3 regions of the Ralstonia sp. 22111 genome follow, and region 2 is predicted to be linked to each of the others. Evidence: predicted binding sites of a transcription regulator. Region 2 holds the regulator's gene; each other region holds the start of a gene.
The links. The regulator LexA, encoded in region 2, represses DNA repair genes until DNA is damaged. The targets are predictions, from matches to a motif close to ACTGTATNNNNATACAGT.
Positions count from the first base shown of each region.

Region 1: a site for LexA is predicted at 3,056-3,073, ahead of imuA (translesion DNA synthesis-associated protein ImuA). Genes of this name have one in related genera too.
Region 3: a site for LexA is predicted at 3,159-3,176, ahead of recA (recombinase RecA). Genes of this name have one in related genera too.

Region 1 is NZ_JBQEPR010000003.1:591,299-601,424, reverse strand. It holds rRNA gene ACTJK4_RS11620 (23S ribosomal RNA) at 1-2,534, shown strand, start outside; rRNA gene rrf (5S ribosomal RNA) at 2,652-2,764, shown strand; gene imuA (translesion DNA synthesis-associated protein ImuA) at 3,100-4,056, shown strand; gene ACTJK4_RS11605 (Y-family DNA polymerase) at 3,989-5,572, shown strand; gene ACTJK4_RS11600 (error-prone DNA polymerase) at 5,580-8,819, shown strand; gene ACTJK4_RS11595 (helix-turn-helix domain-containing protein) at 9,341-9,877, shown strand; gene ACTJK4_RS11590 (SLC13 family permease) at 10,019-10,126, shown strand, end outside.
Region 2 is NZ_JBQEPR010000005.1:239,355-249,480, reverse strand. It holds gene rplI (50S ribosomal protein L9) at 1-33, opposite strand, end outside; gene rpsR (30S ribosomal protein S18) at 58-336, opposite strand; gene priB (primosomal replication protein N) at 349-675, opposite strand; gene rpsF (30S ribosomal protein S6) at 717-1,085, opposite strand; gene ACTJK4_RS15205 (asparaginase) at 1,179-2,171, opposite strand; gene ACTJK4_RS15200 (ferredoxin--NADP reductase) at 2,308-3,084, opposite strand; gene lexA (transcriptional repressor LexA) at 3,339-3,989, shown strand; gene ACTJK4_RS15190 (hypothetical protein) at 4,109-4,294, shown strand; gene ACTJK4_RS15185 (cupin) at 4,635-4,946, opposite strand; gene ACTJK4_RS15180 (dipeptidase) at 4,962-6,692, opposite strand; gene ACTJK4_RS15175 (nuclear transport factor 2 family protein) at 6,825-7,223, shown strand; tRNA gene ACTJK4_RS15170 (tRNA-His) at 7,260-7,335, opposite strand; gene dusA (tRNA dihydrouridine(20/20a) synthase DusA) at 7,424-8,458, opposite strand; gene ACTJK4_RS15160 (enoyl-CoA hydratase/isomerase family protein) at 8,502-9,611, opposite strand; gene ACTJK4_RS15155 (sterol desaturase family protein) at 9,758-10,126, shown strand, end outside.
Region 3 is NZ_JBQEPR010000001.1:789,738-799,863, reverse strand. It holds gene sucC (ADP-forming succinate--CoA ligase subunit beta) at 1-391, opposite strand, end outside; gene ACTJK4_RS03755 (DUF2889 domain-containing protein) at 458-1,084, opposite strand; gene recX (recombination regulator RecX) at 1,371-1,850, opposite strand; gene recA (recombinase RecA) at 1,947-3,005, opposite strand; gene ACTJK4_RS03740 (response regulator) at 3,271-3,984, shown strand; gene ACTJK4_RS03735 (sensor histidine kinase) at 3,977-5,545, shown strand; gene ACTJK4_RS03730 (sodium/substrate symporter small subunit) at 5,542-5,853, shown strand; gene ACTJK4_RS03725 (3'-5' exonuclease) at 5,862-6,512, opposite strand; gene ACTJK4_RS03720 (DUF294 nucleotidyltransferase-like domain-containing protein) at 6,529-8,355, opposite strand; gene ACTJK4_RS03715 (cation acetate symporter) at 8,421-10,126, opposite strand, start outside.

The sequences.
Region 1 (10,126 bases), on a different contig from region 2:
TATTGTGGAACTAGGTGTACGACAAGTAGGGCGGGACACGTGAAATCCTGTCTGAAGATGGGGGGACCATCCTCCAAGGCTAAATACTCGTAATCGACCGATAGTGAACCAGTACCGTGAGGGAAAGGCGAAAAGAACCCCGGGAGGGGAGTGAAATAGATCCTGAAACCGCATGCATACAAACAGTCGGAGCCTGGAAACGGGTGACGGCGTACCTTTTGTATAATGGGTCAGCGACTTACATTCAGTGGCAAGCTTAACCGATTAGGGAAGGCGTAGCGAAAGCGAGTCCGAATAGGGCGTTCAGTCGCTGGGTGTAGACCCGAAACCAAGTGATCTATCCATGGCCAGGTTGAAGGTGCGGTAACACGTACTGGAGGACCGAACCCACTAACGTTGAAAAGTTAGGGGATGAGCTGTGGATAGGGGTGAAAGGCTAAACAAACTTGGAAATAGCTGGTTCTCTCCGAAAACTATTTAGGTAGTGCCTCGTGTCTCACCTTCGGGGGTAGAGCACTGTCATGGTTGGGGGGTCTATTGCTGATTACCCCGCCATAGCAAACTCCGAATACCGAAGAGTGCAATCACGGGAGACAGACATCGGGTGCTAACGTCCGGTGTCAAGAGGGAAACAACCCAGACCGCCAGCTAAGGTCCCTAAATATTGCTAAGTGGGAAACGAAGTGGGAAGGCTAAAACAGTCAGGAGGTTGGCTTAGAAGCAGCCACCCTTTAAAGAAAGCGTAATAGCTCACTGATCGAGTCGTCCTGCGCGGAAGATGTAACGGGGCTAAGCAATATACCGAAGCTGCGGATGCACGTAAGTGCATGGTAGGAGAGCGTTCTGTAAGCCTGTGAAGGTGTCTTGTAAAGGATGCTGGAGGTATCAGAAGTGCGAATGCTGACATGAGTAGCGATAAAGGGGGTGAAAGGCCCCCTCGCCGTAAGCCCAAGGTTTCCTACGCAACGTTCATCGGCGTAGGGTGAGTCGGCCCCTAAGGCGAGGCAGAGATGCGTAGCTGATGGGAAGCAGGTTAATATTCCTGCACCGTCGTATGATGCGATGGGGGGACGGATCGCGGAAGGTTGTCCGGGTGTTGGATGTCCCGGTCCCTGCATTGGAGATGGCACTTAGGCAAATCCGGGTGCGTGATTCAAGGGTGTGGGGCGAGCGACTTTAGGTCGCGAAGCAATTGGAAGTGGTTCCAAGAAAAGCCTCTAAGCTTCAGTCATACGAGACCGTACCGCAAACCGACACAGGTGGGCGAGATGAGTATTCTAAGGCGCTTGAGAGAACTCGGGAGAAGGAACTCGGCAAATTGGTACCGTAACTTCGGGATAAGGTACGCCCTTGTAGTTTGACTAGCTCGCGCTAGAAGGACGAAGGGGTTGCAATAAAATGGTGGCTGCGACTGTTTAATAAAAACACAGCACTCTGCAAACACGAAAGTGGACGTATAGGGTGTGACGCCTGCCCGGTGCCGGAAGATTAAATGATGGGGTGCAAGCTCTTGATTGAAGTCCCGGTAAACGGCGGCCGTAACTATAACGGTCCTAAGGTAGCGAAATTCCTTGTCGGGTAAGTTCCGACCTGCACGAATGGCGTAACGATGGCCACACTGTCTCCTCCCGAGACTCAGCGAAGTTGAAGTGTTTGTGATGATGCAATCTCCCCGCGGCTAGACGGAAAGACCCCATGAACCTTTACTGTAGCTTTGCATTGGACTTTGAACCGATCTGTGTAGGATAGGTGGGAGGCTTTGAAACCGGGACGCTAGTTTCGGTGGAGCCGTCCTTGAAATACCACCCTGGTTTGTTTGAGGTTCTAACCTTGGCCCGTGAATCCGGGTCGGGGACAGTGCATGGTAGGCAGTTTGACTGGGGCGGTCTCCTCCCAAAGTGTAACGGAGGAGTTCGAAGGTACGCTTGGTACGGTCGGACATCGTACCTAAAGTGCAATGGCAAAAGCGTGCTTAACTGCGAGACCGACAAGTCGAGCAGGTGCGAAAGCAGGACATAGTGATCCGGTGGTTCTGTATGGAAGGGCCATCGCTCAACGGATAAAAGGTACTCTGGGGATAACAGGCTGATACCGCCCAAGAGTTCATATCGACGGCGGTGTTTGGCACCTCGATGTCGGCTCATCTCATCCTGGGGCTGTAGCCGGTCCCAAGGGTATGGCTGTTCGCCATTTAAAGAGGTACGTGAGCTGGGTTTAAAACGTCGTGAGACAGTTTGGTCCCTATCTGCCGTGGGCGTTGGAATCTTGACGGGGGCTGCTCCTAGTACGAGAGGACCGGAGTGGACGTACCGCTGGTGTACCTGTTGTCTCGCCAGAGGCATCGCAGGGTAGCTATGTACGGAAGAGATAACCGCTGAAAGCATCTAAGCGGGAAACTTGCCTGAAGATGAGGATTCCCTGGAGACTTGATCTCCCTGAAGGGTCGTTCGAGACCAGGACGTTGATAGGCTGGGTGTGGAAGCGCAGTAATGCGTTCAGCTAACCAGTACTAATTGCCCGTGCGGCTTGATCCTATAACCGGTATGTTTCCGGCTGGGTCTGCCTTGTGCCTGATACTCACACATCACAACCCCAAATCTACATTCCCATATTGGTCGCGTTGACCTCGTCAACGTGGCAACAAGTCATAGCCTGGTGACCATAGCGAGTCGGTACCACCCCTTCCCATCCCGAACAGGACCGTGAAACGACTCCGCGCCGATGATAGTGCGGATTCCCGTGTGAAAGTAGGTCATCGCCAGGCTCTCCCATCCAACACCCCAGCTCCCTTCAAAGAGCTGGGGTGTTTGTCTTTGCGCGAACGCCTTGCACCCGGCTTCCTGCATCGATCTGCCAACTACTTCCCGGCAACACCCCCCTCCCCTCACACAAAAACAAAAGGCCTGAAGGGGCTCATAGAGCGCTTTTTGTCGGGCATCCCCAGCAGTTTGGGCGAAGCCTACTTCAAAGTCCCTCCAAGCGGGTGCTTTGAGGTTGCTATCGCTGCCTTGCAACGCACAAGCAAAACTAGATCGAGTTGAAGGAAAGTTGTGATACTGTATATTTATACAGTATCCGTTGGTTTGCGTTGGCGTTTCCATGTTTGCGTTGTCCCCGTCTCTTGTCATTGCCAAAGATGTGGCGGAATGCTCCGTCCCCGCTGGATGCGCGGGGTCTGGGGAGCGTTCGCTCATGCCGAAAGCCTCGACGGTGCCATTACCGGAGGCGCTACATCCGGCTCTGTGGAGCGCTGGCCGCCTGGCGCGAGGCGATGGGCGCGTTCTGGCCACTGGATATGACTCGCTGAATGCCGAGTTGCCCGGTGGTGGTTGGCCCCTCGGCGGGCTGACTGAACTGCTGTGTCCGCAATCCGGTATTGGTGAATGCCGGTTGCTGCGCCCGGCGTTGTCTACGCTGTGCGCGAGCGCGGGGCGCATCGCGTTGATTGCTCCGCCGCATCTGCCGAACGCAGTGAGGCTGGTGGGCTGGGATTTCTCTCCTGAACAAATCGTTTGGGTGCGCGCTGACAAGCCGGCTGATCTTCTGTGGGCAACCGAGCAGGTTCTGCGCAGCAAGGCTTTCGGTGGTGTGCTGATCTGGTTGAACCGGGCACGCTCAGGAGAGTTGCGCAGGCTGCAGGTGCTGGCCCAATCGGGAGAGAGCGCGATTTGGGTGTTTAGGCCAGCTCAGGCGCAGCGTGAGTCGTCACCAGCGGTGCTGCGGCTGGGGTTGGAGCCGGCGGGCGCCGATGCGCTGTCCATTCTTTTCCATAAGCGGCGCGGGCCGTTGCGTGAATCACCGTTGCTGCTACCGTTGGCCGACCCGCTTCGGGCCGGTCGCGCTTCCGTGCGTCCGTTGCCTGTACCGCCCGTCGAGCCGTTCATCATGGATCCGGCCACGGCGAATTTGCTCGCCGCGCTTTCATCTCCTTCGTCTTCTGTGACGTTCGACGCTTTGTCGGACGTTTCCGATCCAAACACTCTCGATCATGCCGTTCTGGATCGCGGTGCATCTGCCCCGTCTCCCACTCGACGCGCTTCGACCCCGGTGGTCTGACCCAGCCGCGCTGCCTTTGCCGGTGGTGGTGGTGGAGCAGGAGCGCGTGGTGTCGGTCAACCGTTTGGCGATGCGCGAAGGCGTACACGCAGGCCTGCGCCGGGCAGGTGCGCAGGCGTTGGTACCGCACGCTGTACAGCTTGACCGTGACGCGGCCGCCGAGGCGCGGTTGCTGCAATCGCTGGCGCTGGCGCTGCTGGCATTCACTCCGCATGTCACGTTGGACGTGGTGGATGAGGCGACTGTTTTGCTAGAGGTCGAGGCCAGCTTGCGGCTGTTCGGCGGGCATCGCGCGCTGTGTCGGGCGGTGAGGTATTGCGCGGTTCGGTTGGGCGCCATGCCGCAGCTTGGCACCGGGCCGACGGCACGCGGTGCGGCATGGCTTGCCAGTGCGCAACCGGCGCCGATGCGTGGCCGTCGTCGCACAGCAGCACGTCAAGGGCGCGCGCGGAGGGCAGTGCGGCAGGAGCGGTTGTCGGCGTTGCTTGATCAATTGCCGGTCGATGCGGTGGCGCGACTCACGCGGCCCGATTGGCTTGAAGGCCTCGGCTGCCGCACACTGGGCGATTTGCGCGAGTTGCCGCGTAGCGGCCTGCGGCGGCGCTGCGGGCCGGTGTTGGTGGATACGCTCGACGCCGCTTATGGCAACGGGCACGAGAGCTTTACGTGGTTTACCGCGCCGTTGCGCTTTGATGTGTCGTTGGAATTGCCAGGACGCATCGATAACGCGGAAGGGGTGCTGGCAGCCTCGGAGCAATTGTTGTTGCAGCTGGTCGGCTGGTTGTCGGCGCTTCAATTGGGCGCCAAAACGTATCGACTCTCGCTGGAGCACGAACGCCGGCGTGGTCGGGGCAGTAATGAGGCGGCCTCATCCACACCGGTGGAGATCGCCCTTGCACAGCCGGTTCGCACGCTGGCGCACTTGTCGCGGGTACTGCATGAACGTGTGCATCGGCTCACGCTGATCGCTCCGGTGGTCGAACTGCGTTTGACGGTGACCGACGCCACGCCGCTCGCGCCGCCTACGGAGTCGCTGTTTCCAGAGCCCGGTGGTCGCGCTGAAGATGCCGCACGCCTGATCGACACGCTGATCGCCCGGCTGGGTGCTGAGAACGTGCGTCACCCGCAGCCGTGTGCCGACCATCGCCCTGAGCGCGCCAACCACTGGGTCGAGGTAAATGCCGCAACCACCGCGCAGAGCCGTGCGACCGCGCGTCAGGCATTGGCGCAGTGGCATGCGCAGCAGCCGGAGCGCCCGCTGTGGCTGCTGGAGAAACCGATCCCGCTGCTGACACGTCAGCACTATCCGTATTACCGCGGGCTGTTGCGGCTGGTGTCGATGCCCGAGCGCATTGAATCCGGCTGGTGGGACGACGACCTCATCAAGCGTGATTACTTCATCGCCGCCGGAGAAAAAGGCGAGCGTTACTGGGTGTATCGCGAGCGCGTTTCCGCAAGCAAAACCAATGCGGCAGACGAGGACGTTCGCTGGTATCTGCACGGCTTGTTCGGCTAAGCACGTCATGACTTCGGCCACGCCACTCTCCGTTCTGCCCGACTATGCCGAGCTGCATTGCATCAGCAACTTCACGTTCCTGACCGGCGCGTCGCATCCGCACGAACTGGTGGAGCGTGCCAAGCTGTATGGTTATCAAGCGCTGGCGCTGACCGACGAATGCTCTGTGGCGGGCACGGCGCGAGCGCTTGTGGCTTCCAAGGAACACGAACTGAAGCTCATCATCGGCAGCCGCTTTACGGTGCGCAATGCCGATGGCGAACCCTGGCTGCGGCTGGTGCTGCTGGCGCAGAACGTCGAGGGGTACGGCAACCTGAGCGAGATCATCACGCACGCGAGGCTGGCAGCGCCCAAGGGCGAATACCGCTTGCTTGCTGACGATTTGGCCGCGCCCCAAGGTGAACTCGCTCACCTGCGCGGCGTGCCCGACTGTCTTGCGATTCTGCTGCCCGATTACGATCCCGACCCGCAGCAATTGCTGGCGCAGGCGTGGTGGTGCCAACGCGTGTTCGCTGATCGGCTATCGATTGCGCTGGAGTTGCCGCTACGGCACGCGGACGACCGCCATCGCGGCACGGTCGCGGCGGTGTCGGAACAGATCGATGTGCCCATGGTCGCGACCGGCGGCGTGCAGATGCACACGCGCCAACGCAAGCCGCTGCATGACGTGCTGACGGCCATCCGCCTGTCGAAGCCGCTTTCGGAGTGCGGATTGGAACTTGCACCCAGCGCTGAGCAGGCGATGCGCACGCGCATGCAGCTCGCGTTTCTTTATCCAGACAAGCGTGGCGAGAAGATCCTGCGTCGGACAGTGGAACTGGCGGCGTTGTGCAATTTTTCTCTCGACGAGATCGAATACGAATATCCGAGCGAAGTCGTACCGGAAGGCATGACGCCGACCGAATACCTGCGCGCCGAAACGCTCGCTGGTGCCGCGCGACGCTATCCAAAAGGCGTGTCGAAGAAGGTGCGCGAGCAGATTCAAGAGGAACTCGGACTGATTGCCGAGCTGCGTTACGAGCCGTTTTTCCTGACCGTCTATGACGTGGTGAAGTTCGCCCATAGTGAGAAGATCCTTTGCCAGGGGCGCGGCTCGGCGGCCAACTCGGCGGTGTGCTATTGCCTGGGGATTACCGAGGTGAACCCGGACAGCGGCAACACGCTGTTCGCACGCTTTCTTTCGCGTGCGCGCAATGAGCCGCCCGACATCGACGTCGATTTCGAACATCAGCGCCGCGAAGAGGTCATCCAGTACATCTACAACAAGTACGGCGTGACCCGTACCGCGCTGGCGGCGGCGCTCATCACCTACCGCACGCGTAGCGCACTGCGTGACGTCGGCCGCGCGCTCGGCATCGATCTGGGGATCATCGAGCAGGTGGCCAAGGGGCAGGCGTGGTGGGATAGCCGTAAGGAATTTGCGCAGCGCGCAGGCCAGCAGGGGCTGGACCCGGAATCGCCGCTGGTGCTGCGCTGGGCGCAACTGGTGGATCAGTTGCGTGGTTTTCCGCGCCATCTGTCGCAGCACGTGGGCGGGTTCGTGATTGCGCAGGGCAAGCTTTCGCGCCTGGTGCCGATCGAGAACGCAGCGATGGAAAACCGCCGAGTCATCCAGTGGGATAAAGACGATCTCGAATCGCTGCGCCTGCTGAAGGTCGACGTGCTGGCATTGGGCATGCTGACTGCCATTCGCCGCACGCTCGATATGGTGGATGCGTTGCCCGGACGGCGCGAGCACTACGGCGCGACGGCCAAGCTCGCCATGCAGAACCTGCCCGATGACGACAAGAAAACCTACGACATGATCTGCCGCGCCGAGACCATCGGCGTGTTCCAGATCGAATCGCGTGCGCAGCAATCGATGCTGCCGCGTCTGCGTCCGCGCGAGTATTACGACCTGGTGATCCAGGTGGCCATCGTTCGTCCGGGACCAATCCAGGGCGGCATGGTGCATCCGTATCTGCAGCGGCGTGAGGCAAAGCGCAATGGCAACACCGATTGTGTGACATACCCCGGTCCCGAGGTGAAAGCCGTGCTCGAACGCACGCTGGGTGTGCCGATCTTCCAGGAGCAGGTGATGGAGATCGCCATGAAGGCCGGCGATTTCACTCCAGATGACGCAGACCGCCTGCGCCGCGACATGGCTGCCTGGAAGCGCAAGGGCAATCTCACGCAGCATCAGGAGCGCCTGGTGCATGCGATGGTCGTCAAGAGGCGCTACGACCCCGCTTTTGTCGAAGCGCTGTGCAAGCAGATGGAAGGCTTTGCCGAATACGGCTTCCCCGAAAGCCACGCGGCAGGTTTTGCCAAGCTGGCCTATGTCAGCAGCTTCCTGAAATGCCACGAGCCGGCAGCGTTCTTTGCTGCGTTGCTCAACAGTCAGCCGATGGGGTTCTATTCACCGTCGCAACTGGTGCAGGAGGCGCGGCGCAACCATGTGCGCGTGCTGCCAGCAGACGTGACGGCCAGCGTTTGGGACAGCTCGCTGCATCTCCGCGCCGATGGCGAGGCCGGTGAAGATGGCCTGGTGCAGCCGGATATCCGCCTCGGGTTGAATCGCATTCGAGGCATGCGCAAGCCGGCTGCCGAGCGTATCGAAGCAGCTCGCGCCCAGGCGCCATTTACCAGCGTGGAGGATCTCGCCCATCGCGCCGCGCTCGACCGCCATGACCTGAACGTGCTGGCCGCAGCCAATGCGCTCAAGCCGCTGGCTGGCCACCGTCGTCAGGCACTATGGCAAACGCTCGCCCTGCAGGAGCCCGGCCACGATCACGCGCTGCTGCGCCAGGCTCGTCCGGTGGAGGCGCCGCTCGAGCTACCCGTGCCTCCCATTGGTGAAGAGGTGATGGCGGATTACGGCAGCCTGGGGTTGTCATTGCAAAGCCATCCGGTAGGGCTGCTGCGCGGGCGGCTCGAACGCATGCGTTTTGCCACCGCCGCCACGCTGGCCGGCTATCGCAACGGGCAACTGGCGCGCGCTTGCGGCATTGTCACGGTGCGGCAGCGGCCGGGCACGGCCAACGGCACCATCTTCGTTTCCATTGAAGACGAGACGGGCGCCATCAACGTCATCCTCTGGCCGCACTTGATCGAGCGTCAGCGACGTGAAGTGCTAAACGCCCAGTTGCTGGGCGTTTACGGCAAATGGCAGTGTGAGCGAGAGACCCGACACCTTGTCGCTCAGCATCTGGTGGATTTGACCCCACTTCTGGGGCGCCTCGCCACTTTCAGCCGCGACTTCCATTAATTCCTGTTCGACTGCCAACTGACCGCCGCGTCACCTTCGGCACGGCAATTGCGTGACGAGAGGCACGCGCAGTCGCCCCACCGTGATGCAGAGGGCTCAGGCGGTTCTCTCCCGCCGTGCACCCTCCAATTGGCGGATAGGGCAAGCGCGGATCGACGAAACGTAGTGCGGGTGCAAGGATTTGCGCTTGAGGCATCACAAAAACCGCCTGCCAAGCGAAGAAAACGGCATCTGTAAGGGAACTGACCCTCAAGGCGCCTTGTCACCATAAGCAGGGTTGATGAGATGCGCTTTCATCACGCGTCAATATTGGGTGCAGTCGAAATTACGTCTACTCTGTAGAAAACACATCACGGAGGCCGCCCCAAAAAGTGTGCAACGGCGTGCATAGAGAACCGCCACCGTTGCCGTGCTGTGTATGACCGCGGACGAAGGTGCAGCCACCCGACCCGCATATTTTCAGCCCATCGATCGGGTCCAGACCCGGCGGTGTTTCCCATCTCAGGTGCAGGAGCGAACAGATGGAACAGCCTTTCAAGCAGTTACACAGTCTGCGCAAGTCGCGCAAGCTCAAACAGGAAGATGTCGCCAAGATGGCCGGTATCTCTCGCGAAGCGTATTTGCGCGCGGAATCCGGTCGTGCCGATCCCCGCCTGTCGACGCTGATGGCCGTGGCCGGCGCGCTGGGACTGGAGGTCGTTCTGGCGCCGCGAGAAGCCGTTGCCGAGATTGAGCGCGTGATTGCCAATCATCCGGCTCAGCCAACGCAATCGGGCGGTGGAGCGGAAGCTGGCCACGAGCGTTCGGAGCATGGCTCGATGGGCGGCACGGGCGGCGGTCATGGCCTTGCAGGCCAGTATCGCGGGCCGGAGCGCCATCCGCAGTCCGCCTATCACCCGGGTGCCTCGCACAGCCAAGCTGGCCAGCAAGGTGCCCCGCATGCGGGCGGCGGCGCCGAGGATCGCTCGCGCATGACGTCTTCGGACAGGCCGGGCGCCGGCGGTTCGTCGAGCGGCTCAGATCGCCCGGGCGGCGGTTCGGGTTCGCGCGAGTCGTAAGCGGATCATTCTGGTATAGGCCGGGCACGCAAGCGCCCGGCTTGCGATTGAGCGCAGGAAGCAGTCGCACTACAATCGGCCGGGCAAACCTCGCCCAGTTGGTTTGTGCGCGTTTGCGCTAACGTTTCCTTCTCCTTTCCTATGCACGGCGATCCGCCACGCACGCACATGGCGCAAGCCGTACCGCAACATCCGCCGTTCTGGCATCACCTCAAACAAGACGTTTTCTTCTGGTCGCTGTTGGCCATC
Region 2 (10,126 bases):
GTTGACGACCTTCTCGAGCAGAATAATTTGCATTGTGAGTTCTCCTTATCCCGCTGATTAGTGCTTGTGCTGATCGGTGTACGGCATCAGCGCGAGGAAACGTGCACGCTTGATGGCCGTGTCCAGCTGGCGCTGATAGATCGCGCGCGTGCCGGTCAGGCGGGCCGGGGTGATCTTGCCGTTCTCGCCGATGAAGTCCTTGAGCGTGTCCAGATCCTTGTAGTCGATCTGCTCAACGCCGGCCACGGTGAAGCGGCAGAACTTCTTGCGCTTGAACAACGGGTTTTGCTGCTGGAAGCGCTTCTTGTTCTTCGCGTCGCGCTGCTTCTTGTTCATGAATGCCATGATTCAATCCTTTACGAATACGTTACATCCGGAGATGTGAAAGACCAGTGCCTTACTGCTGCGGTGCTTGCGAGCCAGGAATCCTACGCAATCCAGGACGGTGCCCGGAGCGATGCGATCCAGAACGGAAGCCATCTTGCCGGCTGCCAGTGCTTCCATCGAAAACTCGATCTGCCGCACTGTCTGCGCTTCGACCGCCTGCCCGCTGTATGCCAGCAGACAGTTGACGATCGGCACGCCGGCCGGGGTGTATCGCATCACCTCGCGCTCGACCAGAGTGGCGACGAGCTGCAGGCGGTTGATGGCGTTGTCCCCGTGGGTTTCGTTCATGCTGGCGATGCGCGATCAGGCTTGCGCAGCACCACGCGGCATCAGGCAGCCTGTTCGGTCTGAGCGGCGGCCTTCTTGGCCTCTTCGCGTGCGACTTCCTTCATCATCGGCGACGGCGCCGTTTCAGCCTTCTTGGTCTGAACGATGAGGTGACGCAGCACGGCGTCGTTGAACTTGAACGCGTGCTCGAGCTCAGCCAGGGTTTCCTTGCCGCACTCGATGTTCAGGCACACGTAGTGAGCCTTCGCGAGCTTCTGGATCATGTAGGCCAGTTGACGACGGCCCCAGTCCTCGACGCGGTGCACTTGGCCGCCTTGCGTGGTGACCGTGCTCTTGTAGCGCTCGATCATCGCGGGCACTTGCTCGCTCTGGTCCGGATGGACGATGAATACGATTTCGTAATGACGCATTGACGCTCCTTGTGGATTAAGCCGCCCGGGCGTCACACTCCGGTGCAGCAAGGTTGGTTAGCCTGCCATTATACGCAGGCCTTGGCGATTTTTTCAATATCGATCAATGACTTGCTGCAGGGAGGCAACTTCTGCCCGGGCGCGGCCCGAGGCCAGAAGCAACGTCAGCAGCACACGCGCCTTATAGGGGTTCAGCGAGCCGCTCGATGCCCAGCGCTCTCCGCCCGGCTGCGCGGGCACCACGCCGGCACCGGTACGCGTGGAACGCAGCACGAAAACGCCCTGCTGACTCGCTCGGTTCAGCGCCGCCTCAAGATTCGCATGGATGGAGCCCGCGCCGGTTGCGGCAACGACCAGCCCCTTCACGCCAGCGGCGACCAGGGCATCAACCAAGCGCGCATCGGGCTGCGCATAGCTCGCCACAACCTCAACCCACGGCCACTGGCCTGCGGGCGGCATCGGCAGCACGTCGGTTGCGGCTACACGCTGCGCTGCACGCTGAAACTGTACTTGCGCGTCGAGCACAAAACCCAGCGCACCCGTGTCCGGCGAGACAAAGGCTTCGACCGCGTAAGTGTGTCCCTTCTGCACATCGCGAGCGGCATGCACACGCTGGTTGAGCGCAACCAGAACGCCTCGCCCGCGCGCAGACGGACTGGCTGCCAGCCGCACCGCATTCAGCAGATTCAACGGCCCATCCGCCGACAGCGACGTCGACGGCCGCATCGCCGCCGTCAGGACAATCGGCGTATCGGTCTGCTGCGTCAGGTGCAGCAGCATCGCGGTTTCTTCCAGCGTGTCGGTGCCGTGCGTGATGACCACGCCGTCCACACGCTCGACGTCGATCCAGTGACGGATGCGCGCAACCAGCTTTTCCCACACGTCGAACGTCAGGTCCTTGCTATCGATCTGGGCGACCTGCTCGGCGCGCACATTGGCAAGGCGCTCCAAACCGAGCTTGCTGGCCGCAAGCAGTTGATCGATGGGGACGGCGCCAGCGCGATAGCGTGCGGCGGAGCCAGCGTCGTCAGCAGAGCCGGCGATTGTGCCGCCGGTGGCGAGGATGGCGATGGTAGGCAAGGACATCGTTGCAGACATGCGTTGTGGGCAAGGCGCGCATTGTATCCGCCCGCCCCGCCTTTGCCGACGCGGGATTGCCCTGTGCGCCCAGAAAACAAAACGCCGGCACACAGGCCGGCGTTTGCAGCAGGAGCCGTGTCGATTATTTCTCGACGAAGGCGCGCTCGATCACGTAGTCACCGGCTTCGCCCATACGCGGCGAAATCTTGAAACCGCGGGCATCAAGCAGCTTGCAGGTGTCTTCCAGCATGGCCGGGCTGCCGCAAATCATCGCCCGGTCGACAGCCGGGTCCATCGGGGGCAGGCCGATGTCGGCAGAAAGCTTGCCGTTATCGACGAGGTCGGTCAGGCGGCCCATGTTGCGGAACGGCTCGCGCGTGACGGTCGGGTAGTAGATCAGCTTCTCGCGAACCTGATCGCCGAAGAACTCGTTATTCGGCAATTCGCGGGTGATGAAGTCGGCATAGGCCAGCTCGCTCACTTGGCGCACGCCGTGCAGCAGCACGACCTTCTCGAAGCGCTCGTAAGTGTCCGGGTCTTGGATGATGCTCATGAAGGGCGCGAGGCCGGTGCCAGTACCGAACAGATACAGGTTCTTGCCGGGCAGCAGGTCATCCAGCACGAGCGTGCCGACCGGCTTCTTGCTCACCAGCAGCTTGTCGCCCACCTTCAGATGCTGCAGACGCGACGTCAGCGGGCCGTTCTGCACCTTGATGCTGAAGAACTCGAGGTGCTCTTCATAGTTCGGGCTGGCGATGCTGTAGGCGCGCATCAGCGGCTTGCCCTCGACCTCCAGCCCAATCATGACGAAGTGGCCGTTATGGAAGCGCAGCGCCTGATCGCGCGTGGTCTTGAAGCTGAACAGCGAGTCGTTCCAGTGATGGACGCTCAGAACGGTCTCTTGATTGAAGGCGGACATGGTGACGTTCGGGCCAGCCCAACGAGGCTCAATCGGGCTATGTGGCGATGCAAAAAATCGGTCAAGACCTTGATTTTATGCGATTCGCCGCGGCCGCGCCTGCATGGATTGCGCATAAGCTTCTAACCAGTCGCATAGGTTTTGACGCCGGTCATAAGGGCCGGGTGCTCACGCAACACATCACAACAAAATCACTTGCGCTTCCCGCGCCACTGTATAAAATCACAGCACCTGTTCAAATATACAGTACGCCAATGGCCGCCCTCACCCCTCGCCAACAGCAGATTTACGACTTGATCCGTCAGACGATCCAGCGCACGGGCTTCCCGCCCACACGCGCCGAGATTGCCGCAGAGTTCGGTTTTTCATCGCCCAATGCGGCCGAGGAACACCTGCGCGCGCTGGCACGCAAGGGCGTGATCGAACTGACGCCTGGCGCCTCGCGCGGCATTCGGCTGCGGGCGGCCGGCGACACGGCGCAGCATCAGTTCTCGCTGCCGTCGATGGGGTTGATGCAATTGACGCTGCCGCTGGTGGGCCGTGTGGCTGCCGGTAGTCCGATCCTGGCTGCAGAGCACATTGATCGCCAGTATCAGGTCGATCCGTCGCTGTTTTCTGCGCAGCCCGATTTTCTGCTGAAGGTGCGTGGCATGAGCATGCGCGACGCCGGCATTCTGGACGGTGATCTGCTGGCCGTGCAACGCGCTGCCGAAGCCACCAACGGCAAGATCGTTGTTGCTCGATTGGGCGACGACGTCACGGTCAAGCGCTTCCAGCGCAAAGGCCGCCATGTCGAACTGATTGCCGAGAATCCGGATTTCGAACCGATCCACGTTGATCTGGATCGTGATGAGTTTCACCTGGAGGGCTTGGCCGTCGGTCTGATCCGGCCCGCTGCTCCGTAAGTCTCCGGCGCATCTCAGCGCCAAACCTTCGCCGTTTGATCCTACCTGGAGGTGAGCCATCGGCCCGCCAGGGCGGAGTCTTGCCACTCGCTTTTCCACCCGAACTCACGAGGTCTGCCATGCGACTCGGATCGATGTCTTCCCGCCGCCGTCCGGTACAGCCGGTGCCCTTCCGCCAAACCCAGGGCGTGCGCATTTATCAGGGGGAGCAGCGCCGTACGATGGTCGGCAGCATGGCCGCCATCTGCCGCATGCTGGATGCGATTCCGGCGGGTTCACGTGCTGCTGGCGCCGAAAGCTGCTAAGGGAAGACGACGATGAAGGGCTTTGCATGGCGCTACCGCAGCCGATCAGGGCATACCCCAATGCTGCCGCCGCAACTGATTTCATACACTTGCCCTGCCCTGAGGACAGGGCTTTCTTCAACTGATTTTCGGCCCGCCGCTTGAGCGGGCTGTTTTTTTGTTCGCAAGTTGCTGCAGCGGCACATTCAACGATGTTCCCTCAGCAAAACGGACGTTTACCCCGATGTTGTTTGGCGTACGTGACAGTAGTATTGCCAATGCCCTCAGGGGCAATGAGATCGCTGAATTCGAAGCCCGCACATTGCGGGCTTTTTTTTCGCCGAAACCGGCTGGCGATCCGCTACACGCTCCCCGCTTTCTCGACAACGAGAATTCTTGCCTCGCCGCGCGGGTGCGCCACGTGCTCGCAGCCGACACCGGCGAAGAAGATGTCACCGGGCTCCAGCACTGCGACCTTCTCTTCGCCGGCTTCGCGGTAATGCATGTCGACCGTGCCGTCGAGCACCACGAACACCTCCTCGCCATCGTTCACATGCCAGCGATAAGGCTGGTCGGTCCAATGCAAGCGCGTGGTAATGCCGCTCATGTTGGCAATGTCGAGCGCGCCCCAGGCATGCTCAGCAGTAAACGACTTGGCGCGGATGATGTTCATGGCGGTTCCCGGCGGTTACTGCATGTAAGGCAGATTGCCAATGCGCACCAGCATCTCGGTGAACATCTGCATATCGAGGTCCAGGTCCGGCACTTCCTTGTACTCGTTGGCGTTGTGCGCGGTGTACTTCTTGCCGGGCATCGCCGGGCCGAAGTTGATGGCATTCGGCATCAGCTTGGCGGTCGTGCTGCCGGCCGTCGGGACAGGCTTGGCATCGAGGCCCGTCGTGTCGCCGTAGATCTTGAGCAGCGTCGACAACCACGCGCCCTTCGGATCGCGCGCCATCCAGTTGCCCTGGTCATGATTGATCTCCAGGGCGACATGGTTGGCGGTGGCCCATGCGTTGATCTTGCCGGCGATCTCGCCACGCAGCGCATCGGGCGTTTTGCCGCGCGGCATGCGCACGTTGGCGGTCACCTCCACGCGGCCGTTCTTGTCGCCGATCACCGTAGGCGAGATGGTGAGCGGGCCCATGAAGTCATCCTTGTAGGCCACGCCCATGGTGTTGCCGAGGTAATCGGTGCCGTAAACGTCGGCCAGATACCGCACGGCGTGGGCGTAGGCGTTGTCTGCCAAGCCGAGATCAGTTGCACGCAGGAAGAGCGCCAAGCGCGGCAGCGGGTTCACGCCCTCTTCCGGGCGCGAACCGTGTGCGGAGGTGCCGGTCACCTTCACGACGATGCTGTCCGCGGTGTGCGTGATGTCAATTGCAAACTTGCCCTGTGCGGCCAAGCTACTCACAAACGCATCGCGTTTGGCTTCGAGCGCGGCGGCCGCCACGCCCAGATCCCCGCCCTTGAGGGTAGCGGTGGCCGTTTGTGGGATGGAGCTGGCCGACGCCGCGCCCGTCATCGAAACGATGGCCGTGTGCGTCGCATCACCGGCCTGCGCAGGGAAAAACACCTTCAATGCGCCGGTGCCTTTCTCCGCAACGACGGCCGGGTACTTGCTGTCGAGCACGATGTTGTACGCCGGCAATTGCGTGTGTTCACGGTAGTACTTCATGCCATCGCCACCGGTTTCTTCGGTGGTTTCGATCATCAGGCGGATCGTGCGCGCGAGCGGCACGCCGCTGTCCTTGACCGTTTTCATGGCGTACATCGCGGCAGCAATGGACCCCTTGTCGTCAATCGTGCCGCGGCCGTACAGCAGATTGCCGACGCGCGTGACCTTGAACGGATCGAGCTCGGTGCCGTCGCCGAGCACCCATTCTTCCGCCTTGGCGGGCACAACGTCCGCGTGGGTCAGGATGCCGAATTCGTCAGAGCCGGTGCCCGGCAGCGTAACTTCGAAGACGCGGTTGTCGACGTTGCGGTATTTCAGGCCGAAGTCGCGCGCCATGCCCTCGACCAGCTTGCCGAACGCCACGATGGCGGGGTTCTCGTATTGCGGAATTTTGTCGTCACGCACCGTCGGCAGCGCGACCATCCTCTCGATCGAGGCGATCACGGCCTGCTGATTGTGCAGGCGGTTGTACAGCCCCAGCAGACGCCCAATGTTGACGAGGTCGTCGCCAGTGAGCACGGCCTTCTTCTGGTATGCGGCGACACTGCCTGCAACTTGCGGATCTGCCTTGGCGACTGCCGCGAGAAAGCTGTTCAGGTCAGCCGACGCCGAGGATTGTTCAGCGGCGAGCAACGCATCGAGCTGGGGTTTCTGAAGCGTGGCGGCAAAGGCGCCGGTGCCGCAAGCCAGCGACAGTGCGATCGTCAGCGAAGACAGGCCAATACGGGCAGTGCGTTGCATCGAAGTGGTTTCCGGAAAAGGCGAAGGCGCCATCATAGGGGCGAAGCGCAAGCCCCGCATTGTGCGGCGCGAAAAACGCTAAGCTACGCACGCTGCGCAGTATGCTTGGAGTTTTCCAAGGAGGCTTGCCACATGGAACCGTCTCTGGATACCGCCCCAGCTCTGCTGAGCGTGCTGGAAGAACTGCGCCGGCGCGAACCCATCTTCCATCGCCCCGAATTGGGCACGCGCCGCGAAGACTTCGAGCGCATGACTACGGAAGATTTCTGGGAAACCGGTGCGTCAGGCCAACGTTATAGCCGCAGCTATGTGCTCGGCGTTCTCGATGCCCGGCACGGCCATATCGGCGAGGATTTCTGGCAAACGCGCGATTTCCGCTGCCAGGAGATCGCGCCCGACAACTACTTGCTGACGTACACCTTGGTGCAATCGAACCGGACGACGCGCCGGGCGACGTTATGGCGGCGGACGGCCGATGGCTGGAAGGTGGTGTATCACCAGGGTACGGTGGTAGCCGACGCGCAGACGTAAAAAAGCCCGCAGAAGCGGGCTTTTTTATTGAAACCTTGGGGTGACTGATGGGATTCGAACCCACGACAACCAGAATCACAATCTGGGACTCTACCAACTGAGCTACAGCCACCATCGTGCGAACAGCAAAACTGACAACTGCTCGGCGAAAAACGAAATTATACAAACATTCTTTCAGCGTGCCTAGGGGGTCGCGCAATTTATGCGGCGACCGCCTCCTCGCCTGATTCTTCGCCGCGCCGCAGGTGCGCCCGCGCCTCATCGAACAGCGCATGGGCGTCGGCCAGCGTCTTGACGCGCGCCAAGGCCTTGGAATCCGACAGCACGCGCCGCCACCCGCGCGCACCGGCCACGCCGCGATACAGCCCCAGCATGTGGCGCACCGCCGCCCCTGCGTAGCCGCCCCGCTCAACCCAGCGGCCGACGTAGCCGATCATCACATCTTCCACCTCGGCGCGCGTGGGGGCCTGGGTGCCCGCCCCGTAGTACCGCGCATCGAACGCGGCCATCAGGTGGGGATGATGATATGCCTCGCGGCCGATCATGACGCCATCCACATGCGCGAGATGCGCGTCGACCTGCTCCAGCGTCTGCACCCCGCCGTTAAGGAGGATTTCCAGATGCGGAAAATCGCGCTTGAGCTGGTAGACGACTTCGTACCGTAGCGGCGGAATCTCGCGGTTTTCCTTGGGGCTCAGGCCTTTCAGGATGGCGTTGCGCGCGTGGACGATGAAGGTCTCGCAACCCGCCTCGGCGATGGTGCCGACGAAATCCCGCACGAAATCGTAGGTCTCGATGGCGTCGATGCCGATGCGGTGCTTGACCGTGACCGGAATCGACACCGCATCGCGCATCGCCTTGACGCCCTGCGCCACCAGCTTGGGCTCGGCCATGAGACATGCGCCGAATGCTCCACGTTGCACGCGCTCAGACGGGCAGCCGCAGTTGAGGTTGATCTCTTTGTAGCCCCATTGCTGGCCGAGGCGCGCGGCCTGTGCCAGATCATCAGGTTCGCTGCCCCCCAGCTGGAGCGCCACCGGATGCTCGACCTCGTCGAAATCGAGGTGACGCGGGACGTCGCCGTGGAGCAGCGCTCCGGTGGTCACCATTTCCGTGTAGAGCCAGGTGTGGCGCGAGATCTGGCGATGGAAGAAGCGGCAATGGCGGTCCGTCCAATCCATCATGGGCGCCACCGACAAGCGGCGGGGGTTCGGCGTGGGGCGTTCAGCGGTCACAGCAAGTCAACGATTCAAAATCCAGGCGCGCAGTTTACCGGTTCTAGTCCGACAGCCCCAGCAGCGGATGCTGCTCATGGCGCCACGGCGAGACAAAGAACGCAGTCACTTCATCGTCACGCACGGCGTCGATGCTGGTGTGCTTCCACTTGGGCGCATGGTCCTTGTCGACCGCGAGCGCGCGAATGCCCTCGATACCGTCGCCTTCGGCAAACACGTGCGTCATCATGTCGAGTTCGCGGCGCAGCTCGTCGGCCAAGGTGGTATGGCGGCCACGGCGGATCAGCTCCAGTGTCACCGCCATCATCAACGGCGAGCGCTTGGCCATGTGCGCGGCGGTCTGTGCGGCCCATTCGGTGTCCGTGCTGCCGGCCAGATCGGCGAAGATGCCTTGCACGCTCCCCTGGCTGAAGCAGTCATCGATGGCCTCGCGGTGCGGTGCGATGATGGCCTTGGCATCATCGGGGGCCGAAGCGGCTTCGGTAAAACACGCGGCGATCTGCTCGGCGCTGCTCCAGTTGCCGTCGTGCAGGCGCTGGACGATGGCCGACAGCGCCTCGGTGGTGACGTGGCAATCGGCAAGGCCCACCGACAACGCGTCCGCCGCTTCGATCATCTGCCCCGTCACGCCCAGATATTCGCCCACATGGCCGGGCACGCGCGCCAGGAACCAGCCACCGCCCACGTCTGGGAACAGGCCGATATTGGTTTCGGGCATGGCCATCTTGGTGCGCTCGGTCACCACGCGCAGCGATGCGCCTTGCGAGATGCCCATGCCACCGCCCATGACCACACCGTCCATCAGCGCGAAGTAGGGCTTGGCATAGCTGAAAATCAGGTGATTGAGACGGTATTCCTCGGTGAAAAAGGTGATGAGTTGCGGGTCGTTGGCCGTGGCGGCGCGGTGGAAGAAGCGGATGTCCCCGCCTGCGCACAGGGCCTTGCCGCCTTCGCCGCACAGGATGACGGCGTGGACTTCCGGATCGTGCTGCCAGGCCAGCAGCGCATGCGACATCGCGCGGATCATCTCCAGCGACAGCGCGTTGAGCGCCTGCGGCCGGTTCAGCGTCAGCCAGCCGATGCCGCCGCGGACTTCAGCGATCACGTTGGGTTGAACTTCAGCCTGCGGCGCGATGGAAACGGTGGATTGCATGTCTCGGATGTTGTTGTGGGAATAACGGCTCGCACTGTACACGACAGCGTATTGAAGCGAGGAATGGCTCTAGCCTGCCCCCTTTCGCAGCGCGGGTGTTGGGCGTATACCTGCCAGTTGGAGACGACACACATCACAACAATCCAATGAACCCTGCCAACGCCACCCCGGGCGCGTCCGGTTTCGACCCAGGCCCGATCCTGCTGGCCTTTGCGCCGGTCTTCCTGCTGACCATCGGCGCGGAGGCGTGGTACTGGCGCAAGCGCGATCCGTCCGTCTACAGCCTCAAGGACACCGTTTCAAACGCGTGCCTCGCGCTCATGCACCAGGCGTCGGACGCGTTCTTCCTGTGGCTGATGATCAAGACCGTGTACGCGTGGACGTACAGCCACGGTCTGCGCGCGGTGCCGGAGACATGGTGGTCGTTCGTGCTGCTCCTGCTGTTGCAGGATTTTCTGTACTACTTCTTCCATCGCGCCAGCCACCGCGTGCGCTGGATGTGGGCCTCGCATGTG
Region 3 (10,126 bases), on a different contig from region 2:
TGCCGCCTTCGCTCGAGGCCATCAGCGCGACCTGCTGCGACACACGGTCCACCACCAGCGACACGTACAGTTCCTTCTTGATGTCCGCGCCTTCTTCGATCAGCAGACGCTTGACCAGCTTGCCTTCCGGACCGGTCTGGTGCGTCACCAGCGTCATGCCCAGGATGCTGCTGGCGTATTCCTTGACCTGCTCCATGCTCTTGGCCACCTTCACGCCGCCGCCCTTGCCACGGCCGCCCGCATGAATCTGCGCCTTCACGACCCACACCGGGCCGCCCAGGGTTTCTGCGGCCTTGATAGCCTCGTCGACCGAGAAGGCCGGAATGCCGCGCGGAACCGGCACATTGTATTTGCGCAGGATTTCCTTGCCTTGGTACTCATGGATATTCATGCGTGTTTCCTTTGCTAGGCAGAGTGAGTGTGATGAGTATTGAAAACGCGAACAGCGCGGTGCCCTTCAGGACGAGGGCTCAGGCGACAGTTCGGTGGGTGGCGGTTGGATCTTGGCTTCGGGCTGATATGCAAACCAGCGCGGGTAATGCTTGCGGACCACCTCGCCCTCAAGGTGCAGGGCATGGCAGCCGTGGAGTTGATAAGGCGGCTTTTCACCGGGCTCCACAGGCCGGAGGTCGTTCGAGTTGTCGCGCACCGGGAAGACGTCGCCCGCGAAGGCCTGGATGGCGGCGGTCGGCAGCACGCCACACAGCTCAGTCAGGTGCGTACAACCCGCCACGCCGCCAAGTCTCTCACGCGAGGCCTTTCGAAATCCCTTCATCAGGTTCAGGCCGATGAGCTTTCGGTAGGCGGGGCCAATCGTGTCGCAATGTGTGGGGTACGGCACCCAGTCGGAACACGCTTCGGCATCCACGACGTTCATGCGGGTATCGATCGTCACGCGCAGCCACAGGTCATGCAGCGGCTGGCCCTCGGGGCGCACGCCGCCGCTGGCCAGGGGGATGTCGCGTGGTTTGGTGTCGGTCAGGCGCGCTTCGATGTCCCACAAGCCGTCTTCCCGCAAATAGGCCTCCACCGTGATGGCACGGCGGTGGCGCATGACGCGCGGGACGGGGGCAGACAGAGGCATGGACCAGACAGACCGATAGGACCGATGGAGGCGGCGCACGCGGATCTCGCGCATCGCCTGCAGGACGTATGTAGAAGCGCATCAGCCGCCACACACGAACACTACCGCCCAGCAACCAGAATTGAGGGCGATATCAAAGACTTGGATTTTAACACGTCGCCACGACCGGGCAGGTCGCGTGCTGCAATGCAGTGTGAAAGTGGTTGCAACAACCTCGAGAGGTGCAACTCACGCGATCCGCACACAAATGAATTGTCCGGACGAATTGTTGCAAGATCGACAGTATTCAGTCCGCCCCGTCCCCATCTTCGAGCAGTTCATCGGCGCCTGCAATGATGCGCGAGACTACGGCCCTGGAGAATCCACGCGCCATCATGTATCGCACCTGCTTGGCCCGTTCGGCCAAGTCGGCCGGTGGGCGGCCGAAGCGCTTTTCCCACAGGGCTTTCGCCCGTGCCGCTTCCGTGCTTTGCAGTTGGGCCTTGACCTCGCCGAGCGTCTCTGCGCCCAGCTGATGCGTTTTCAGCTCCTGCATCAAGCGCGCTGTACCGTAGCGACCTGCGCGGCGGTGCACCATGCTTTCGGCAAACCGTGTGTTGGAGAGCCAGTTCTCGCCTTCCAGCCAATCCAGCAGCGCGTCGACCTCCTCGGCGGATGCGGCGTGCGGAGCCAGCTTACGGCGCAATTCGATGCGGCTGTGCTCGCGCCGAGACAGATAGCCCAGCGCACGAGCCTTGAGCGATAACGGTGGGCGCGGCAACGGCATACGGTTCCAGGCTCAAAAAGAAAACGCCCACCGTTGGGGGACGGCAGGCGTATGAAGCTCGATAGAGCCGTCGATCTGCGTCGACGGCCAACCCAATTACTCTTCTCCGACTTCCTCGGCCACTGCGATGGCGCCCATCGGCGTCACGCCCAGTGCTTCGCGAACCTTGTTTTCGATGTCGCGGGCAAGGTCGGGGTTCTCACGCAGGTATTCACGGCAGTTGTCGCGGCCTTGGCCGATGCGCTCGCCGCCGTAGCTGTACCAGGCGCCGGACTTTTCAACAATCTTGGCTTCCACACCGAGGTCGATGATTTCGCCCTCGCGCGACACGCCCTGGCCATACAGGATGTCGAAGATGGCCTCGCGGAACGGCGGCGCCACCTTGTTCTTGACGACCTTGACCTTGGTCTCGTTGCCGACCACGTCGTCGCCCTTCTTGATCGAGCCGATGCGGCGGATGTCCAGACGCACCGAAGCGTAGAACTTGAGCGCGTTACCACCCGTGGTCGTTTCCGGCGAGCCGAACATCACGCCGATCTTCATGCGGATCTGGTTGATGAAGATGACCATGCAATTGGTCTTCTTGATGGTGCCGGTCAGCTTGCGCAGCGCCTGGCTCATCAGACGGGCCTGCAGGCCAGGCAACGCGTCGCCCATTTCGCCTTCAATTTCAGCCTTCGGCACCAGCGCGGCCACCGAGTCAATGACGATCAGGTCGACCGAGCCCGAACGCACCAGCGCATCGGCGATTTCCAGGGCCTGTTCACCCGTGTCCGGCTGGGAGATCAGCAAGTCCGGCACGCTGACGCCAATCTTGTCAGCATAAGTGACGTCAAGCGCATGTTCTGCGTCGATGAAGGCGCAAGTACCGCCCAGCTTCTGCATCTCGGCAACCACTTGCAGTGTCAGCGTGGTCTTGCCCGACGATTCCGGACCGTAGATTTCAATGACGCGGCCGCGCGGCAGGCCGCCAACGCCCAGCGCCACGTCCAGCCCCAGCGAACCCGTCGACACGACCTGGACCGGCTCGACCTCGGCGTCGCCCATCTTCATGATGGAGCCCTTGCCGAACTGCTTTTCGATCTGCGCGAGCGCGGCAGCCAGCGCCTTCTGCTTTTCCGCGCTCATCGCGGCTGCCTTCTTACCGTCTTCCATGGTCGTCCTTCGTGCAAATTGGTGTATAAATGGGCCGCAAGGGCTTGCGATTCCAGCGGTTGCCTGCAACAACGGGCCGCTGGCTGATTGCCCCGACGCGACCCATTCCATGACTTTAGCGCCGCCAAGACTACAGCACCGCGAATTCGGAGTACTGTATAAAAAACCAGTGGTTTTGACAAGTCTCCAGAACATATGTCGCGCGAAAACAATGTAGCGGGCGGGATGGGCAAGACATCTTGCCCGGCATCGCGGGGAGACACGCATGCGCATCCTGATTGCCGAAGACGACGCCACGCTGGCTGACGGGCTCACACGCTCGCTACGCCAGGCGGGTTACGCCGTCGACCAAGCCTCCGATGGGGCGACTGCCGACGCGGCTCTGTCCGCGCAGACGGCACAGACCTATGATCTGCTGATTCTCGACGTGGGCCTGCCGCGCATGTCGGGGCTGGAGGTCCTCAAACGCCTGCGCTCGCGCGGGGCCATGCTGCCGGTGCTGATCCTGACCGCCGCCGACAGTGTGGAAGAACGCGTCAAGGGCCTGGACCTGGGCGCCGACGATTACATGGCCAAGCCGTTCGCGCTATCCGAGCTGGAAGCGCGCGTGCGTGCGCTGGTGCGGCGCGGCACCGGCGGCGGCGCCACGCTCGTGCGCCATGGGCCGCTGGCGTTCGACCAGGTCGGGCGCATCGCCTATATCCACGATCAGGTGGTGGAACTGTCGGCGCGCGAGATCGGGCTGCTGGAGATTCTGCTGGCGCGCGTCGGCCGCCTGGTGTCGAAAGAGCAACTGGTCGACCACCTGTGCGGCTGGGGCGAGGAAGTCAGCAACAACGCCATTGAGGTCTACATCCACCGGCTGCGCAAGAAGATCGAGGTGGAAGGCATCCGCATCGCGACCGTGCGCGGGCTGGGCTATTGCCTGGAACGCATGGCCACCCCAACGACCACCACCGCGACAGCTGCCCATGGGTGATCGGCTGGCCTGGCCGTGGCGTCGGCATCGCGCGTCGCTGCGCGAGCGCGGCGATGCGGCGCCCGGGCCCAATGGCCGTGACGAGGACAGCGACCTCGCCGACACCCTCCCCCACCTCGAAGACGACGCCACGCGGCCCGTCGCCCGATCCCTCTTCGGCGAAATTCTCGACTGGATGCTCGCGCCGCTGCTGTTGCTGTGGCCGATGAGCATTGCGGTGACGTACCTGGTGGCCAAGTCGATTGCGAATGCGCCATATGACCGCGCGCTGGAATCGAGCGCGATCGTGCTCAGCCAGCAACTGCGCGAGGTGAATGGACGCGTGACGCTGCAACTGCCGATCTCGGCGCGCGAAATTTTGCGTGCCGACGAAACCGACAACATCTACTACCAGGTGCTCGGCACCAACGGTGAGTTTGTCTCGGGTGATCGCGACCTCCCGCTGCCGCCCGAAGAAGACGCCAACGCCGGTGGCCTCGTGCAACTGCGCGACGACCACATCCACGGCGCAGAGATTCGTGTTGCATATACCTTCGTGCAGCGGCCGGGCTCCGACGGCAAGCCCGCGCTGGTGCAGGTGGCGGAGACGCTCGACAAGCGCGCGCAACTCGCCAACGAAATCATCAAGGGCGTGATCCTGCCGCAGTTCGTGATCCTGCCGTTGGCGGTGATACTGGTGTGGTTCGGCCTCACGCGCGGGCTGGCGCCGCTCAATGCGATTCAGGAACGCATTCGCGCGCGCAACCCGGGCGACACCAGCCCCATCGATGAAGGCGCCGCGCCCCAGGAGCTGACGCCGCTGGTAGCGTCGTTCAATGATCTGCTGGGGCGGCTGGAGCAATCGGTGCATACGCAGAAGCGCTTCATTGCGGATGCCGCGCATCAGATGAAGACGCCGCTGGCCGGGCTGCGCATGCAGGCCGAGCTGGCCCAGCGCGAACAATCGCCCGATGAACTGCGCCGCACGCTCGCGCATATCGCCGACAGTTCGGATCGCACGGCGCACCTCGTCAAGCAGTTGCTCTCGCTGGCACGCATGGAGAACATGGGCGCGACCGACGGTCTGGTGCCGCTGGATATCTGCGCGCTGTCGCGCCAGGTGGTGGCCGACTGGCTGCCCAAGGCGTGGGCCAAGCAGATCGATCTCGGTTTTGAGGAGCCGGGGCCGCCGGTCATGATTTCGGGCAATGCGACGATGCTCGCCGAGATGCTCAACAACCTCCTCGACAACGCGATCCGCTACACGCCCGACGGCGGACATGTCACCGTGCGCGTGACTACGGCGCCATTCGAGCCGTTTGTCTTCATCGACGTGGACGACACCGGCCCCGGCATCCCGGTGGCCGAGCGCGAACGCGTGATGCAGCGCTTCTACCGCATTCTCGGCACACAAGCCGAGGGCAGCGGGCTCGGCCTGGCCATCGTGCGCGAGATCGTGCAGCAGCATGGCGGCGACATCGAGGTGCTCGACAACGTGTACCAGGCGTCGCCGCGGCTGGCGGGGGCGCGCTTTCGCATCACGTTGCACCTCTGCTCGCGGGGCGAGGAAACCAACGCATGAGCATTACGCCCGGAACCCCGGCACGCCGCCGGTGGATTACCAACATGCGCTGGATCGCGGCGCTGCTCGCGGTGTGGTTTGTGGTGACGTTCGTGGTCGCGTTCTTTGCGCGCGACCTGTCGACGCACTTCTTCAACTCGGACTGGACGTTCGCCTACTGGGTCGGCGCGCAGGGTGCGCCCATCGTGTATGTGCTGATTACAGTCCTCTATGCGTGGCGCACCAACCGCGCCGCGGATGCGGCCACACAAGACGACGAAACGGCGCAAGGCGAGGCATCTAAGTCATCCCACCCGCCGTCCATCTGACCCGGACGTTACGCGGCACCCAGATGGCGGAGCTTCACAAAGGCCAACGCCGCCATCACCGCGTCGTTAAGCGCGTCGTGCGCGTCCCAGGTCGGCAAGTCCAATCCCTCCATGACAGTGGCGAAGCGCAGATCCAGATCGGGGTCGCCCTGTTGCCGATACGGCGGCAGCTGCCGGAACTGATAGTCGTAATACAGGACGGAGACTTCAATCTTGGGCTGCGGCAAGCCGATGCCAAGCATGGGCGCCACCACCCGATTGAGCATTGCCACGTCGAACTCAAGGTAGTAACCCACCAATGGCCGGCTGCCGATGAAGTGCAGCAGTGCATGAACGGCCTGCTCGATCGATACACCGCTGTCCAGGTCGCGGTTGCGCAGACGATGCACGCAGATGCTATCTGCGCGCATCTCCCCGCACGGCCTGATGAGCATTTCCAGGCGCTGGCTGGTCAGAATGCGATTGCCGACGATACGGACGGCGCCGATGGAGATGATCTCGTCGGTGCGCACGTTCAAGCCTGTGGTCTCGCAATCGAGCGCGACCCACTCGTCTGGTGGCGGGGCCTCGAACAGGAAGCGAAACGCCGGATCGCGCAACCTGCGCAACTGGCGCCGCCTTTGCAGTGCCTGCAGCCAGTCGGAGAGCCGTCCGTTCATGACTGCCCGTCCATCTTCACATCCACTCGGTCCGCCAGCGCTGCCGCAGCAGCGCCTTGAAGCGTTTTACGGTGCTCAGCGCATCCTTGAGCAGATCGCGCTCCAACGACGACAGGCGCGACAGGTGCACGTCGCACGACACGGGTTGATGCGCATCGATTTCCGCCAGCCCGGCCTTGAGCCGCAGCGTCATCAGGAAATGCAGGCTCTCGCTCAACTCGGCAGCCATGTGCGCGTCGAGGGCCTCGGCGCGCACCAATGCATCCAGGCGCGGCACAGTGCCGGTCTCGTCGAGTATGCGGTGGGCCAGCGCAAGGCTGCGCACCCCGTGGACAATCGGGAAGATGCCCTCCTTCTTCACGTCGAGCACTGGGTCGGAATCGCCAAACCCGAGCAGGCGATCCCGCCAGCCTGGCGCGGCACTGAAGGCTTCAACGGCAGCGGCAAAGCGGCCAAGTACCGCGTCATTGTCGATCGTCAGTTCCAGCAGCGTCCGCCGCAGTTGTTTGAGCAAGGCGGCATCGCCGCACACCGCATGCGCATCGAAAAAGATGGCCAGATGCATCAATCCCTCGGGGCTCGGAAGGATCAGCCATTCGCGAATGCGTCGCGCAAAGTCGCTCGCGCTCATGCACCACTCGGGCCGGCTGAGCATGATGCCGCCCGGGCAAGGCGGATAGCCGAACGCGGCCAGCGCATCGGAGAAGCGCGTGACGATGCGCTGCAGATCAGCGGGAGGCACGTAGCCATCGCGCAGCACCAGCGCGTTGTCCTGATCGGTCTTGAGCAGTTGCTCGCCGCGCCCCTCGCTGCCCATGACGAACAGGCAACTGTTTTCCACCAGTTCCCGGGGGGCGATCATCTGCCAGGCCCGCTCAAACAGCCGCGCGTTGATTTCGCGCACGAGGCTGGCAACGTGGTCAATGCGCGAGCCGCCACGGGTGAGCAGCGCGACCATCCGCGTGATCTGCGCGGCCACCTGCGCGAGTGCGTCCAAGTCCTGGGCGAGGTTGATCTGCACCGTCAGCAGATACGAGTGATTGGCCAGGAAGCTGAACACATCCAGTGATTCGAGCAAACCGAGAATGTCGTCCCCCTGCGTGACGACGAGCCGGTGAACGCGATGGCGCAGCATCAGCGTCAGGGCGTCGCCGATCTGCGCGGAGGCCGGCACGGTAATGAGCGAGAACTGGCTCATCTGGCCTACCGGCAGACGATCCAGCGGTGTGCCTTGCAGGACGGCGCGCTGCAAAGAACTGCGTGTGAAGATGCCCATGCGCGGCGGGCTGCTGGTGCCATCACGCACGAGCACGTTGGAAGTGTTGTGTGCCTGGAACAGCTTGACCACGGAGACCACGTCGGTGGCGGCATCAACGAAATGGGCAGGCCGGATGAAGGCATCGCTCACGCGCGAGACGGCCAGCGACTGCATCGTCTCCATGCTTTGCCGCTGGGCAATGGCACTGAGCTTACTGCCAAGGTCCGAGAACAGCAGCGCGCCAAAGGTGGCGTTGGCCGCAATGAGGTCACGCATCGCCTGGCGCGCAACCTGATAGACGACGACTTCTTCAGCCGCGACGAAGCGGCTGCTCGCCTTGCCGGCCACCAGCGCCCGGCCGTCAAAGCAATCGTCGGGGCCATAGGTGGCGATCAGCTCGTCGCCGTCGTACTGGGCGACGTGGCCTTTGATGATCAAGAACAGGTGCAGCGGTGCGGCACCCGTATCGAGGATGATCTGCCCTTGCGGGTAGTAGCCGATGTCGACGGCATCGCGCACCAGGCGCTGCTCGTCCTGGTTGAGGCAGTCGAACGGCCAGACGTTGAAGTTGAAAGCGCTGGGCATGGTCGCCTTGAAGGCGGGCGATGCAATCGCGTCACCCGCCTCCCATCAGCGTGGCGAATTGCCGATCAGTGGCCCGATGCGCCAGCCGCACCGAGGCCCGTTTCAGAGCGAACCTGCTGCGCGGCGAACGACGCCTTCTCGTTCTTGGCGCGAACGCTGCTATCGAGCACCGAGAACAGCCACACGCCCACGAAGCCGATCGTCATCGAGAACAGCGCGGGCGACGTGTACGGGAACCACGCCGAGCCCTTCGGATAACCGAGCGTGGCTTCCCACACCGACGGCGAAACGATCGTCAAACCCACCGACGAGATCAGCCCCAGGAACCCGCCAATGACCGCACCGCGCGTGGTGCAGCCCTTCCACAGCATCGAGAGGAACAACACCGGGAAGTTGGCCGACGCCGCCACCGCAAACGCCAGCGACACCATGAACGCGATGTTCTGCTTCTCGAAAGCGATCCCGAGCAACACGGCAATCACGCCGAGCACCAGGGTGGTGATGCGCGACACCCTCAGTTCATCTGCGCTGTTGGCCTTGCCGTGCTTGAAGACCGTGGCGTAGAGATCATGCGACACCGCCGAAGCGCCCGACAGCGTGAGACCCGCCACCACCGCAAGGATCGTTGCAAATGCCACGGCCGAAATGAAGCCGTAGAACACATCGCCGCCGACCGTCTTGGCCACCAGCACGGCTGCCATGTTGGCCGTGCCCGCGCCGCCCTTGATGACGCCCTTGGCCACGTCCGACAGTTCCGGGTTCGTCAAGACCAGCGTGATCGCACCAAAGCCGATGATGAAGATCAGGATGTAGAAGTAGCCGATCCAGGTGGTTGCCCAGAAGACCGATTTGCGTGCTTCCTTGGCATCGGGCACCGTGAAGAAACGCATCAGGATGTGCGGCAGACCAGCGGTGCCAAACATCAGCGCCATGCCGAACGAGATGGCCGAGATCGGATCCTTGATGAAGCCCCCCGGCGCCATCACAGACAGACCGATCTTGGCTGCCTCATCGGGCGATTTGCCGGCATTGGCTGCAATGGCCGTCTTGACCTGCACGGCCTTGGCGAACAGCGCTTCCAGGCTGAAGCCGTACTGCGCCATCACCATGATCGCCATAAAGGTCACGCCGGCAAGCAGCATGCACGCCTTGATGATCTGCACCCAGGTGGTTGCGGTCATACCGCCAAAAAGCACGTAGACCATCATCAACGCGCCCACGATGACCACCGCGATCCAGTAATCCAGCCCGAACAGCAGCTTGATGAGCTGGCCTGCACCGACCATCTGAGCGATCAGATAGAACGCCACCACCACCAGCGTGCCAACTGCGGCAAAGCTGCGGATGGGGCCTTGCTCAAACCGGTAGCCCGCCACGTCCGCAAAGGTGAACTTGCCGAGGTTGCGCAGCCGCTCGGCCATCAGGAACGTGATGATCGGCCAGCCGACCAGAAAACCGATGGAATAGATCAGGCCATCGTAGCCGGAGGTCATCACGGCCGCCGAAATGCCCAGGAAGGACGCTGCCGACATGTAGTCGCCCGAGATGGCCAGGCCATTCTGGAAACCGGTGATACCACCGCCCGCCGTATAGAAATCTGCCGCGGAGCGCGTACGCTTGGCTGCCCACTTCGTGATCCATAGCGTGCCGGCCACGAACACTGCGAACAGCACGATGGCCGTGGTGTTGGTTTCCTGCTTGGCGGTCTGTCCGACATCGCCGCCGGCAGCCAGAGCTGCTCCGCAGGCGCCAGCGGCCAGCAGCGCCACCA